Regions from separate parts of the Limibacillus sp. MBR-115 genome, predicted to be linked through region 3. Evidence: predicted binding sites of a transcription regulator. Region 3 holds the regulator's gene; each other region holds the start of a gene.

Region 1 (3,277 bases), on a different contig from region 3:
GGGCGTAAACCCGCAGGATTCTGCCCATCAAACGTGCTTCTCCAAGCGTTGGGAAGGTCTCCTTTCTCCGTGGGCTCTCTCTTAACCTGGGCCGCTTCAGGCCAATGAGACGGTCGTTGCTCCAGACTGTAGACGCGCCCTGTGCCAAGGCGGTTCAGAAGGCGGTCAAGCAGCCCGCCAGTCTCACCCCGGTCCGCTTTCCTTCTGTCCGCCAGGGTCATCTGCTCGGCGCTCAGGGGCTCCGTCACCCCCGCTGCGAGGGTCATGACCTCGACCCCATAACCCGGATCGAAAGACTCTTGCCGGTCCGCCAGCAAACGGCCGAGATGCTCTGGATCACGGTTCGCCTTGCTAACGCCGATTTGGATCTCCTGCCGACTGGCATCGACCCTGTGCAGAACTAGAAGCAAACGGCGCGCGCCCTGGTCCGCTTGCTGCAAGGTTCTGCAGAGTTCCTGGAGCAGCTTCTCCACCGCTGCGGCGAGATCGTCCACGGCGGCGACCGGCTCCGAAAACCCGAGCCGGGCCTCGAAGCGCAGCGGCGCGCGGCGTGGCGACAAAGGCTCAGCCATCGCCCCCAAAGCTTGCCGCAGGCGTCGCTGCACGGCTCCCCCCAGACGCGGCGCCAGCCCGGCGGGCGGCAGCTCGTAAAGCTGACCGATCTGCAACAGGCCGAACCGCCCCAACAATTCCACCTCCGCCTCCTGCAGTCGTAAGGCTGCAATCGGCAGAGACGCCAAGGCGGCGCGCTGCCCGTCCGCCGGGACAATCCGCAACGGCTCTCCTGCGGCAGTCGCAAAGCGTGCCACGGCCCAGGCTGCTCCCGGCGTATCGGCAAGCCCCAATCGGACCGTCAGACCCCAACCCTCCAGGCGATGCAAGAGGTCCCGGCCCATCATGGCTTCACCACCGAACAGATGCGCGCAACCGCTGATGTCGAGCCAACAAGCCGCCGAGCCCGCGGCCCCCTCATTACTTTCATCCAGAGCGACCCAGGGACTGTAGCGCTCCAACCAATCCGCCAGCTTCTCCAGGCGACGTTTCTCGGCACCCCGATCATGCGCGAGCGTAACAAGACCAGGTAGCAGCGCCCGCGCTTGGGTCAAAGGCAGGCCCGGCGTCAGACCCTGAGCCTCGGCTCGTCTATCCACTGCCGATAGGCGCAGTAGCCCGCGCTCGTTCTCGGTTAGGGCAAAGGGGGCCTCAGGAAGCCTGTGTTGCCCTTCCCAGTTCCGCGCCGGAGACAGGTGGTAGCGCTCCGTCGCGAAGCGGGGCAGCCATAGAGAAAGCACACGTTTCATCGTTCCACTCCATGAGGCAGTCCCCCCGGCGCCCACCCCGGCAATGCAGCAACTCGACCTGCCAGCGCGGCCGTCCCAACAAACGATTATCGGTGCGGCTGGATTGCCCCGCAGCACCAGCGGTGCTGGGCGCAGGCGCCAAGCGCCAATGGCTGAAAGCACCGCTGCCCTTTTGCTCGGGCGGCGGCGTGAAAGACCGCAGCAGCAAAAAACAAGGGATACCGCTTGCTTCCGCCGCCAACTGCAAGCGACGGGCGGCAATGCGCCCCAACTTGCCAATCTCGCCTAACACCAAGGCCGGGCTGCTATCCGTCAAAGCTTCCTCAAGGCACCAGAAGACCTCGGCATCTCCAGCAGCGCGAACAACCAGAAGGTCGGTTGGCTTCACACCGAAGGGCAGCAAACCGGCGCCATAGAGGTCGTCATGTCGCGTGACCCAAAAGAGCGGTCCTTGCCGATTGCTTTCTTGCAGGAACAATCGCACCAAAGAGGTTGCAAAAGCGCTCGCGACACCGTCATCCCATTCCCGCCTGCAAGGCTCGAAGAGATGCAGGGCCGCAAGCGGCAACCCCCTTTCCGGTAGCAGTCGATCCAAAGCTTTCAGACCAAACTTCAGGCGCTTGCTGGAAGAGCATCCTCCCCCTTCAAGGTGAAGAATTTTCATTCTAAGCTCTTGTATTTTCTTATTTTCCTTTGAAGCTCTTATCATTTCCACACCAATGTTCTTGTTATGTTCTTTTTAGGGTAGAACGCTGCGGCGGTCAAGAAGGCCTGCGGCTTATGGACAGGGCCAATCCAATTGGGCAGTCTCTGGGAGATCATGAGCAATGCACAGCAAACACCCTCAGCCATAGCAGACCCGAACCGGGTGCGCGGTGGCTTCGCCGATTTGACCGATTATCACCTGACCGCCTGGCGGCAGGATGAAGCGGAAGTCTCGCTCTTGGTCAGACACCAGCATCTGAACCGCAGTGGCGTCATGCACGGCGGCATGCTGACCACCCTGATCGACACGGCCTGCGGGTACAGCGGATGCTACCGTGATGAACCGGAACAGTCGTTGCGCGCATTTACCCTCTCGCTCACCTGCCAGTTCATCAGCACCGCAGAAGCGGGCGCCAAGTTGACGGCCCGCGCCGTTCGCAAGGGAGGAGGCCGATCAATCTTCTACGCAAGCTGCGAGGTCACCGACGCGCTGGGTCGTCTGATCGGTCAAGGCGAGGGTGTCTTCAAGTACATCACCCGCCCTTAGCCTTACCGATCCACCTCTTCGGGAATTGCCCTGGGACGATCCGTGTCGCTGTTGCCGTTTCCCACATCGAAAAGACCACGCAGAAAGCCGGGCGCCAAGGCCGCCAGCGGATTGACGGCAACCACTGGGTCATCCAGCGGACCGGTCATCGTGTAGGTAACGGCAAAAACGCCCTCGCCTTCTCCGCCAGTCAGGATATCTCCCAACAAGGGAATTGCGCCCAGCACCTGATTGACCGCGTATGCGGGCACAACGGTGCCGCGCAGGTCGGCGAGGTTTTGATCGATATCGACACTGCCCTGCGCCGTCAGCCCCAACGCCGAACCGTAAATACGCAGCAGATCACTGGATATACGCCCTTCGACGGCCTCGAAATCGCCCTTAGCCCTCTTGAACTCAATCCCCTCGCCGCTAAGGACATTGACGATCCCCGTCAGCGAAGCGACCGTCAGCAATTTTGCCAACACCGGCGCATCGATTAGCTTGAAATCCTTGATCTCAATATTGCCCCGTAGCGGATTGGTGCGTGCAATCCCTTCCCGTGAGCCATTGATCCGCAACAGCCCCCCATCCATTGTGTCGAAAAAATCCAGGCTCCGAAACAATCCGCCAGCGTCGGCGGCGGCCATCTCGAGCACCTGCCGCCCGTCCGTTGCAGGCGCATAGGAAACCTCCACCTCGGGGGAGCGCTCCTGCCCGTCCACGACAGAACTGCGAAGCTGCT
Region 2 (3,277 bases), on a different contig from region 3:
CATCGTCGTAACGTAGCGTGACTGGATTTCCGCCGGATCCATAGAGGAGGGCGTGCTGTACCGCTTCCGGAAGGTCCTCCCAATTTGTGGTGACTGAAACCTTGTAGTGCTTGGCGAGGCTATCGAGCGTTTGCTTGTAATAGGGAGAGGTGGAGTTCGCCCAGGGCGCGATGGCTCCCTGTCGCAACGAACGATTACCCTCGGGCACCACCATGGAGGGATCGAAGTAGAGCGTGGACCCCAAACCGTCACATGCGGGACAAGCGCCAAAGGGATTGTTAAAGGAAAAGAGGCGGGGCTCAATCTCGTCGATCGTGAAGCCGGAAACCGGGCAGGCAAATTTTGCGGAGTAGGTCACCCTTTCGCCTGAATCCGCATCCTCGGTGAAAGCCAAACCGTCGGCCAGAGTAAGAGCGGTCTCAAAGGAATCCGCCAGTCTGCTTTCTAAACCGTCGCGAACCACCAAGCGATCCACGACGACCTCGATATCGTGCTTGCGCTTCTTATCCAGTTCCGGCGCGTTTTCGATATCGTGGATTTCGCCGTCGATCTTCACACGTTGAAATCCGCGCTTGCGGAGATCCAGAAGTTCCTTGCGATACTCCCCTTTCCGGCCTCGCACGATGGGTGCAAGTAGGTACAAACGGGTTCCTTCCTTCAAGGCCATCACACGGTCAACCATCTGGCTGACTGTTTGGCTTTCAATCGGCAAGCCGGTCGCCGGTGAATAAGGAATGCCAACCCGTGCGTAGAGTAAGCGCAGATAGTCATAAATTTCCGTCACGGTACCCACTGTAGAGCGCGGGTTTTTCGACGTTGTTTTCTGCTCGATCGATATCGCGGGAGAAAGGCCCTCGATAGAATCGACGTCCGGCTTTTGCATAAGTTCCAAAAACTGCCGAGCGTAGGCTGACAAGGATTCTACATAGCGTCTTTGGCCCTCTGCGTAGATCGTGTCAAAAGCCAGGGACGATTTGCCTGATCCCGACAGACCGGTGATGACCACGAGTTTCTCGCGCGGTAAATCAACATTGACGGATTTAAGATTATGTTCGCGGGCCCCTCGCACGGCGATGACGGGGGCAGACGTTGGCTTTTCGCTCAAGGCACCTGGTTCCGATTGCTATAAGGTATGGGTTCGTTGTTAGAGGCAATATGGCGCAAGCAGCGAGGCATTGCCACTCCTGGATGTTCACTTTATTTTCTCGTTGCGCCTTCACGGGTGACAGGGCCCACTTCTCCGGTCTAGAGTGCGCTCTCGGCGAGCCTTTATAGGGCTCGTATTTCTAAGCAATGTGTTTCAAGGGGAGTGCCGTACGTCATGGCCGGAAGCGTCAACAAAGTAATTTTAATCGGGAATCTCGGCCGAGACCCGGAGATCCGTACCACGAACGACGGCACCAAGGTTGCAAACTTCACTCTCGCAACCAACGAAACCTGGCGTGACCGACAGAGCGGAGAACGCCGAGAACGCACAGAATGGCATCGCATCGTGGTCTTCAATGACCGATTGGTGGATGTCATTGAGAAGTACCTCAAGAAGGGCGCGAAGGTTTACTTGGAAGGTCAGTTGCAAACACGTAAATGGACCGGCCAGGATGGTAAGGAAAATTATACGACGGAGATCGTGCTCCAACGGTATCGTGGTGAACTGACGATGCTCGACGGACGCGGCGAGGGCGGCGGTGGCGGAAGCTATAGCGGTGATGATTATGGCAGCGGCTCGTCGGGTGGGGGGTCGTCATCTGCGTCCGGCGGTTCGTCCGGCGGGGACCTTGATGACGAGATTCCATTCTAGAGAATTGCTCGGATCATGTGCTCGCTGCTCTGGCGTGAATTTGCCGAGCTTGAAAAGGAAGAGCTCTACGCACTTTTAAAGCTGCGTGCCGATGTATTCATTTTAGAACAGCGTTCCTTTTTTCAGGATATAGATGGCCAGGATCAGGCTGGGCTTCATCTGCTGTTATTGGATCGGGAAGAGCGCATTATCGGTACGCTGCGCTTGTTGCCCGGCGCACAAGGGCGGTCGGTCACAATTGGCCGGGTCGTTTTAGCCCCGAGCGCACGCGGTCGAGGGTACGGTCGGCGGATGCTGGTTGCGGCCCTTGAGGAGATAGCCCGCCGGTGGGGACGTTCTTCCGTGCACTTGTCCGCGCAGTCGGCGCAGGAAAAATTCTATGCGGGTTTTGGGTTTTCCAGGGTCTCCGATCCCTATGACGATGCCGGAATCGAGCACATCGATATGCGGCTGGATCGCAGTTAGACACGCTTGAAGCGCGTGGGAAAAAACACCTTGCTCCGGATCGCCTTCTGGCGTTGTTGCAGTGCAATGACTCTGCTATATTTTCAGGCGATTTTAAGGAGCGCCTCCTGGGGCCGATTCGGATGCCGTTCCTACCTCCCCGAGGGCCCGCGATTGAGCCTCTAGAACCAGACCGGAAACCAGACCTTTGAGCGACCAGATACCGCAGCGTCCTGCATTCGACATCACGCCCGTCACTATCGAAGACGAGATGAAGCGCTCCTATCTCGATTACGCGATGAGCGTGATTGTAGCGCGCGCCTTGCCCGATGTTCGAGACGGCCTGAAACCTGTTCACCGCCGCATTCTCTATGTGATGAAGGAAGGTGGTTTCGACTGGAACCGTCCCTATCGTAAGTCGGCCCGCATCGTCGGTGATGTGATGGGTAAGTATCACCCACATGGCGATTCTGCGATTTACGACGCAATGGTGCGTATGGCCCAGCCATGGTCAATGCGACAGCTCCTGGTTGACGGACAGGGTAACTTTGGCTCCGTGGACGGCGATCGCCCGGCGGCGATGCGTTACACCGAGGCTAAGCTACAGCGCGTTGCCTCGGAGGCGCTGCTGGAGGACATGGACAAGGAAACGGTGGACTTTGCGCCAAACTACGATGAGTCCACGAGCGAGCCGACGGTTCTACCGGCACGGTTTCCCAATCTTTTGGTCAACGGCGCCGGTGGCATTGCAGTCGGCATGGCGACAAATATTCCTCCCCATAATCTTGGGGAGGTAATTGACGGCTGTTTTGCTTACATAGACGATCCGGATATCTCCGTGGATCGGCTCATGGAATTCATTCCGGGCCCGGATTTCCCGACAGGCGGCATCATTCTTGGGCGCACGGGCATACGCGATGCCTTCCATACCGGACGCGGTTCCGTCGTAACCCGTGGTAAGGCAGAGATCGAGCTGCGCGAACGTGATCGTGAGTCCATCGTTATCACCGAAATTCCCTATCAGGTGAACAAGGC
Region 3 (3,277 bases):
GGGTCTTCGCGCGTTGTTCGCGCTTTTGCCGTTCTTTGCCCTTAGAGCACCGATCAAAAAGATCGCTGCGGTTGCCGCAGCACCGGTGGCTTTCTCTTATCTCCTACTTGTCGGGTCTTCAATCCCTGCGGAACGAGCATTCATCATGGTTCTGCTGGCGCTTGTTGCAGTGCTTATTGACCGATCACCAATTTCATTGAGACTGGTTGGCGCTGCCGCGTTAGTGGTACTTTTTTTGCGACCCGAGAGTCTGGTTTCGGCGTCATTTCAGCTTTCTTTTGCCGCTGTGGTAGCGCTAATCGCTGTATTCGAAAAGCCGGAGGGTCGTCAGGTGAGGGCGGCCAGGCAGCCGGGGTTGTCAGCACTCGGGGTGCCCATCCGTTATCTTGCGGTCCTCAGCATTACATCGGTTGTGGCGATAGTGGCGACAACCCCCTTCGCATTACACCATTTTGGTCGCTTCGCTGTGTACGGTCTTCTTGCCAACCTAATCGCTGTGCCGTTGATGGCATTTGGCATAATGCCACTGGTGCTGTGTGCTCTATTACTGGCGCCGTTCACTGCAGACGCTTGGATACTGAAGCTGATGGCTATCCTCTTGGAGCTATTGCTTACAGTCGCTCACTATGTTGCCAGCTTGCCAGGCGCCGTCGTGAAGATACCCAGTTTGCCGACCCTGCCTTTGGTCGTGATCGCCGTGGCTGGGCTTTGGTTGTGTATCTGGCGCAGGCCGTGGCGCTACATCGCACTACCAATCATCCTTTTGAGTCTTGTCGCGCCGCTGTCTCGCACTCTCCCTGACATCATCATTGACGAGTCCGCCGATCTGGTTGCCCTGCGCGACCCGAATGGTCACTACGGCTTCTCCACTCTCAGACGCCAAACTTTCGAGCGGCAAATCTGGATGGAGGCGCTTGGCAGCCAATCCGTTTTCGCCTGGGATGAAAAGGGTGATCGTAACGATTGGCTGAGCTGCGATGGATTGGGGTGTCTCTATCGCAAGGATGGATGGCCGGTCGCAATTTCTTTTGACGGGCGTGGATTGGAGGAGGACTGCCGGCGCGCGGCTCTGGTCATAAGCCTGGAACCGGTTCGTAGCGCACACTGCGACGATATCCCCCGCGACCGGCTTTTCGACCGCTTTGATTTCTGGAGGAACGGGACGCACGCCTTTTGGTTGGATGCCCAGCGCGCATCAGTCACATATCGAACCGTCGAAAGCCTGCGCGGACTGCGTCCTTGGAGCGGTGGTCCGGATTAGAGTGAGTGTGCTGGATCGTGATGCTAGCTGCAGTACACCACTCAATAGCGCCTTAACAGCCCCACGAGTTTGCCTTGAACTTGAACGCGGTCGGGCGGGAAGATTCGGGTTTCATAACTCTTGTTGGCTGGTTCCAATGCGATTGACTGGCCGCGCCTTCTGATCCGTTTCAAGGTGACCTCGCCATCATCGACCAAGGCTACGACGATCGCGCCGTTCTCTGCCGTTTCACACCTTTCGATGATCACCGTATCGCCGTCGAAGATACCTGCCTCGATCATCGAATCGCCTTCAACCTCCAGCGCATAGTATTCCGCGCGATTGCCCAACATGGTTGCTGGGACATCGACGAAGTTGCTGGTATCGCGCAACGCTTCGATCGGTGTACCTGCCGCGATCCGGCCGTACAATGGTAGTTGGCGATTGCTGCCGTCGCCCGCCAGTGAGGGCAGGCGTTGTACGCGTCCGAACACACCATGGATGACATTTGTATCATGGCCAAGGTCATGTGACTGATCATGGTCTTCTGGCAAACGCAGTACTTCAATTGCGCGGGCCCTATGGGCTAACCGCCGAATAAAGCCACGTTCCTCCAATCCGCTGATCAAACGGTGAATGCCAGACTTGGATTTGAGACCCAGCGCGTCCTTCATTTCATCGAAGGAGGGGGAAACACCATTCTCGGATAGATGACCGTGAATGTAGAGTAGTAGTTCCCGTTGTTTCCGCGTCAACATCGCGCATTCCCCGTTCAGGCAAGACAAGAACAAAATAGAAACGTTATAAATGTTCTAGTTTAGTTCCATTGCGCCGGTCAAGCATTTTTATGACTGTTGCCAGTCGTGAGCCAAAGGATGCGCGCGCATTATGGCCGGGGCAGGCGAAGGAAGGAGCAGGTCTCACCGGCCTTGGCCGCTCTGGCTTGCGGGCGGCGTATGATCAAGGCATCCGCGTGTTGTAGCGTAGCCAGCATCGAACTGTCCTGCCGTTCAAAAACTTTGAGCTTGGGGCCATTTCCGTCAGGTTCGACAAAAAGAGCGCGCAGGTAATCCTGGCGTCGGTCATTCTCTTTCAAACCGTGCTCGAGCAATCCCGTTTCCTCGCTCAGGGCGATATCGGGAGCGCCCAAGAGCTTGGCCATAATCGGCAGCAAGAAAAGATATCCGCATACGAGGCTGGAAACCGGGTTGCCGGGCAAGCCCAGTACGGGTAATTCAGGCCATCTGCCAAACATCAGCGGCTTGCCGGGACGCATCGCTATCTTCCAGAAATCAAGCGATAGATCGGACCGCTGCAGGGCCGACTGAACGAGATCATGTTTGCCGACGGAAGCCCCGCCTGTCGTAATCAAAAGATCACAGCCGCGCGCGCGGTCACGTAAATTATCCAGAGCGTCTTCCCGGTCCGCCGCGATACCCAAATTGACTGCGACGCCGCCAGCCTGCTCAATCAAGGCTGCGAGCGCCAGGACGTTGGAGCTGACAATCTGATTTCCTCGAATAGGATCACCTGGCATCACGACTTCATCGCCCGTTGCCAGAAGCGCGATCCGTGGGCGTCTGCGAAGCGGCAGCCATGGCCTATTCATGGCGGCGGCAAGACCGATTTCACGGGCACCAAGGCGCGTGCCGGCCCTGAGCTTGACCTCGCCCTCCCGAAAGTCTAATCCGGCGCGCCTTACATAGGCGCCGCGTTTTGCGGTCTCCAGGATCGTGACTTCGTCTTCCGCTGCTTCAGTGTCCTCCTGGATGACCACGCTATCGGCGCCTGGCGGGAGGGGAGCGCCGGTAAAGATACGCGCCGCTTCGCCGGCAGCCAACGCTTGCGGTGGCAGGCTCCCGGCCGGAATCTCCATTGTAACCTTCAATGTTGTCGGCACGTGAAGCACATCGCTTGCGTGCACTGCGTAACCATCCATTGCGGATACGTCCATGGGGGGTTGGGTACGGCGAGACTCCAGGTCGTCAGCCAAGACCCTGCCCAGACTGTCGGAAAGTGTGACTATTTCCGCGGAGG

The links. The regulator LexA, encoded in region 3, represses DNA repair genes until DNA is damaged. The targets are predictions, from matches to a motif close to ATGTTCTANTTTGGTTC.
Region 1: the regulator LexA is predicted to act here: its motif matches at 2,021-2,037, upstream of ABIE63_RS00520 (ImuA family protein).
Region 2: the regulator LexA is predicted to act here: its motif matches at 1,189-1,205, upstream of uvrA (excinuclease ABC subunit UvrA).

The regions. Positions count from the first base shown of each region.
Region 1 covers NZ_JBEPTJ010000001.1:112,645-115,921, forward strand. Annotated here, with positions in the region: gene ABIE63_RS00515 (DNA polymerase Y family protein) at 1-1,301, opposite strand, end outside; gene ABIE63_RS00520 (ImuA family protein) at 1,204-1,965, opposite strand; gene ABIE63_RS00525 (PaaI family thioesterase) at 2,122-2,553, shown strand; gene ABIE63_RS00530 (AsmA-like C-terminal domain-containing protein) at 2,556-3,277, opposite strand, start outside.
Region 2 covers NZ_JBEPTJ010000005.1:234,891-238,167, forward strand. Annotated here, with positions in the region: gene uvrA (excinuclease ABC subunit UvrA) at 1-1,105, opposite strand, end outside; gene ssb (single-stranded DNA-binding protein) at 1,322-1,798, shown strand; gene ABIE63_RS12385 (GNAT family N-acetyltransferase) at 1,814-2,263, shown strand; gene gyrA (DNA gyrase subunit A) at 2,451-3,277, shown strand, end outside.
Region 3 covers NZ_JBEPTJ010000009.1:36,640-39,916, reverse strand. Annotated here, with positions in the region: gene ABIE63_RS15715 (ComEC/Rec2 family competence protein) at 1-1,261, shown strand, start outside; gene lexA (transcriptional repressor LexA) at 1,303-1,998, opposite strand; gene glp (gephyrin-like molybdotransferase Glp) at 2,127-3,277, opposite strand, start outside.